DNA from 2 places in the Psychrobacter sp. MES7-P7E genome. Region 2 is predicted to be linked to the other one. Evidence: riboswitches for the same ligand, from Rfam matches in the RefSeq annotation. Region 2 holds a riboswitch; the other holds the start of a gene.
What was found. Region 2 has a riboswitch for thiamine pyrophosphate ahead of CXF62_RS09110 (ABC transporter substrate-binding protein). Riboswitches for the same ligand answer to the same signal wherever they lie in the genome.

Region 1: another riboswitch for thiamine pyrophosphate. It lies ahead of thiC (phosphomethylpyrimidine synthase ThiC); the one in region 2 lies ahead of CXF62_RS09110 (ABC transporter substrate-binding protein).

Annotation. Positions count from the first base shown of each region.
Region 1 covers NZ_PJBU01000069.1:51,444-53,850, reverse strand. Annotated here, with positions in the region: gene pstS (phosphate ABC transporter substrate-binding protein PstS) at 1-692, opposite strand, end outside; TPP riboswitch at 986-1,130, shown strand; gene thiC (phosphomethylpyrimidine synthase ThiC) at 1,379-2,407, shown strand, end outside.
Region 2 covers NZ_PJBU01000103.1:2,798-5,204, forward strand. Annotated here, with positions in the region: gene CXF62_RS09110 (ABC transporter substrate-binding protein) at 1-890, opposite strand, end outside; TPP riboswitch at 880-996, opposite strand; gene CXF62_RS14730 (hypothetical protein) at 957-1,136, shown strand; gene CXF62_RS09115 (YbaN family protein) at 1,416-1,838, shown strand; gene CXF62_RS09120 (cold-shock protein) at 2,082-2,291, shown strand.

The DNA.
Region 1 (2,407 bases), on a different contig from region 2:
GAAGTCGGCCATTTGACGGTTTTATCAACACCAACGGTGTCTTTCCAGTCTGGTGAAACCTTGGCAAGATAGTCAGTAAAGTTAAACGTCGTACCTGAACCATCTGAGCGGAATACTGTTGTGATTGGGGCATCTGGCAAGGTCAAATCTGGGTTCATCGCCTTAATCGCAGGGTCATTCCAGTTACTGATTTTACCCAAATAGATATCAGCCAACGTTGTGCCGTCTAGCTTCAGTGCACCAGGCTCAACGCCATCAATGTTGACGATTGGTACAACACCACCGATGACTGTTGGGAACTGAATCAAACCTGCTTCGTCTAACTCTTCAGGCGTCATCGGTGCATCAGAAGCACCAAAGTCTACTGTCTTTGACTGGATTTGTTTGATACCACCAGATGAACCAATCGACTGATAGTTGACTTGGCCGCCGGTCGCAGCATTGTAGTCATATGACCATTTCGCATAGATAGGCTGCGGGAATGACGCACCTGCACCTGTAATATTCATAGCGATATTTTCAGCAGATTTAAAATCTGACGTAGCAGAAGATGCTGTCTGAGAGGTTGTTTCAGCTGTTGTCACAGCGCTACTGCTAGTATCAGCAGTTGGCTCCGCCGTATCTGTTGACTTATTACACGCCGTAAGCATTAATGTACAACTGACGGCCACTGCTAATAACGAATAACGCATGTAGGACTCCTGAAGTTTAACAACGGTATAAAAAAGCATTGCTTGTGATATGCGTGTTATCTTGCCAAATCTTTATGACAGTTTAATGACAACTTCTAGAATCCTTCATTCGCTTTACATAATATTTGAACAATTTGTCTACAACCTAGTAATACTAAGTACCCTCATCTATCAACACTCAAAAAAATTATTCACGAAAATATTGAACCGTGTGTTTGACACAGAATATTTGTATCCAAATACTATTAGCCGTTGGTAGAGAATTTTGTTAGTATGAAGGCTGATTTACAACACTGACAGACTCGGGGTGCGGTGTATTTTTGGCTCACTTTATTAAACTTGCTTTATCAAAGTAGTCGCCTTGATACATTCGCTGAGAGATCACCCGCCGAACCTGATGCGGTTAGTACCGACGCAGGGAAGTCTTAAGCACTTTGTTATTTATGACAAAGGGCGCGTAGAAATACATTTTTATCGTCACTATTGTCTTAATATGCGTAATGCATAAACAGATAAGAAGAGATGATATAAAGCTGCGTCCAATATTTGATGATCACCATGCGCGACGATACTTTTTGGTCGAAGTTGTGGGTTCATGATATAAATTTGTCTAGATGATGGATGCCTACCCCCGCAGATACTGGCGGTGTTGATTTTATTCAAAAACCAACACGCTAGGACAGCATATGACTACTGCAGACACTACCTCAATTGCACCGAAAGCCCAAACGCATAACCCAGCCGACAACTCAACGCTTGCTTCAAATGCTGCTGACACGACCAAAGTCAAAGCAGATAAAAAAGCAGATGCGTTAAAAACCCCTGCTCACCGTGCCGCAAGTGATGCCCGTTTCGAAGAAGATGCGCGCGACTTGCACCGTATTTTACCCGCCTCAAGAAAAGTCTATCTCGAAGGCTCAAGACCTGACATCCAAGTACCGATGCGTGAAATCAGCTTGGCTGATACACCTGTAGGCGGTACGGGAGATAAAGACGGTGAGCATAATCCACCGTTTTATGTGTATGACACCTCAGGTGTATATACCGACCCTAATGTCGATATCGACCTAACACGTGGATTGCCAAAGTTGCGTGAAAGCTGGATCGCGGAACGCAATGATACCGAGCAATTAAGCGGCCTATCTAGCTCATACGGACAAGCGCGTGCGCGTGATATCAGCACTGCTAACCTTAGATTTGCCCATATTGATAAACCGCGTCGCGCCAAAGCAGGACAGAACGTCACGCAAATGTACTACGCGCGCCGAGGCATCATCACCCCTGAGATGGAATATATCGCCATACGCGAAACGCAAAAGCAGCATGAACTGACCGATATGCGTCAACACGATGGCGAAAGCTTCGGTGCCAATACGCCTCAAATCATCACCCCTGAATTTGTCCGTGATGAAGTGGCGGCTGGACGCGCAATTATTCCAAACAACATCAACCACCCTGAATCTGAGCCGATGATCATCGGGCGCAATTTCTTGGTGAAAATCAATGCCAATATCGGTAACTCAGCGCTGGGCTCGTCTATCGATGAAGAAGTATCTAAAATGACGTGGGCAACACGTTGGGGTGCGGATACCATCATGGATTTATCAACGGGCAATCACATTCATGAAACCCGTGAATGGCTAATCCGTAACTCTCCTGTGCCGATTGGTACGGTACCGATTTATCAAGCATTAGAAAAAGTCGATGGCGTCGCT
Region 2 (2,407 bases):
GCCCACAGCGACTGATATTGCTCATCAGTCAACGTCACGATATCGATTTCGGCTAGCATCTCGCGCAGTTCTTGCCATTTATCCGCATCAGGCTTGATAGGCGTGAGCAATCTGCCCAGCGTATTATCAATAATGGCATCCATCAGCGTATCTGCTTCGGTTTTACTATAGTCATAATACATACGGTGGGCTGTGGTTGGCTCGTTTTTACACAGCTCTGTCATTTGATTGGTCACTTGGATAAAGGTATCTATCGCTTCCTTTTTCGCGCTATAGATCTCATCCGTCGTCAGAATCTCTAACGCTGAAAAGTTCGGATAAGGTGACAGATGCTGATCGATAAACGTAAAGTCCAACCCTTCATGAATCGCCTCAATGCCCTCAAAGTTATAGAAGCATAGCCATGCACCATCTAGGCTTGGGTCTTCTTGCAGGTTTTTGATGTGATAAAAGTCTTTTTGTACAAAGCTCACATTATCACGGCTGATACTAAAGCCGTTCTTCTTGGCATAGCGAGCCAATATCTCAAAGCCAATACGATTGGTTTTTTCCTCAGCGGCAGGGGTGCAGATGCGAATCGGTTGATTGTTTTTTAATTTTTCCATGCTAGCGCGTTGCATCAATATGCCGCCATCGGTCTCAAAAAAGCAGCCTAGCGCACGTAGATTAGGCGCGTAATGTTCAAACAGATGGATAGGCTCATTGACATGCAAATCGATACTTTGGTTTTGTAATTCGGCAAAGCCATCATAGTGGTCATCTGGCTCGATAATGGTGATATCAAGCCCTGCTTGCTCATATGCGCCCGTGGTCACACCCGCAATAAAGGGCAGGTGATCAGGGTTCAAAAACCATTCGAGAGTGAGGGTCAGTTTGGTGGTCGACTGCATGGTTGTTTCCTACGTCAGTGCTAACTGCTTCAGGTTCACGGGTGTGTCTCAGCGATGATGTGGGCTGTGTTTACAGCGTTAAATCAAAGCACCCCGACAAGATTGATTGGTATTGCATTGCATTATTTTCGATCAGTACTGCTAATGGCTATTATCGATAGCTACTGCGTCATCATAGACGACTTACAAGATGGGATGCAAGCGTATCGGGAAAGACGATGGCAGGTGATGACTGGTGTTCGTTAACCGCTCTTTACGACAGCTGTTGCTTATCATGGCTTACCATAGCTTTTTATAAATGCTTTCAATCAACGTGTTAATAGAAGAATGCAGCATTTATTATTGGTACTTACCCAATTACTAACCAAACATACCTATCAATAGCAAAAACCTCATATAAATAGTCTTGTGCACAGACGGACGATATTGCATGATTAGCCTTCTATGCCACCGCTTATATAATAGGCGCTACTCTAGACAATCGACATTTGGCATAACTGACAACTTACACGACCGAAAACTTATATGACCGACAATAAAAAAGCGTTCTATTACCGACCCAAGACTGATCAATCCAACAGCCCAATGCTGCGTTGGACCTTTGTGACGCTTGGTTGGCTGTTTTTTATCTTAGGTATTATCGGTATATTGTTGCCAGTGATGCCTACTGCGCCTTTTATCTTGCTAGCAGCAGGCTGCTGGGCACGCAGTTCTCGACGTTTTCATTTTTGGCTGATTAATCATAAATACTTTGGTAAATTCGTCCGTGACTGGGAGGAGAATCATGCCGTTCCGCTTTATGCCAAGTGTTTAGCGACGGTTATGATGGCAGCATCAACAATTATGTTATTTTATCGTTTGCCTGCCGATATGATGTGGATGGCATGGGCGGTAGCCGCTGTCTGTAGTGGGGTAGCGATATATTTGTTCCGTTTACCAAATGCCTAAATCCGTTGCAATTTGCGCCAAAATCAGCCAATAAACGGCTCTGGTTACACGAAACATGAGATAAGACTTGCGATACTGGGATGTACCCCTTATAATACGCCCAAGCTTAAGAGCAGTTCTGCACCAAATCATTACCTCGTAGTATTAGTTATAATCCTTCGTTTTAATATTTATCGTTCAGTAGCTATTTGCAAGCGTTACCGGTCACTAGACCATTAATAAATTTAAAAGTAGGATTATACTATGTCAGACGTTCAAAAAGGTACAGTTAAGTGGTTCAACGAAGCTAAAGGCTTTGGTTTTATCGCTCCAGAAACTGGCGCAGACGTTTTTGCTCATTACAGCGAAATCACTGGTTCAGGTTTCAAAACTTTGGCTGAAGGCCAAGAAGTTGAGTTCACTGTAACTCAAGGCCAAAAAGGCCCACAAGCACATAACATCGTTGCTATCTAATTTGTCTTTATAGACAGATAGATGAATAGATGTAGAAAAGCGAACCTTCGGGTTCGTTTTTTTTCGTCTATGTTTTGGTATTTAAGATATGAGTACTGAAGCGAGTAGAAGTCTTA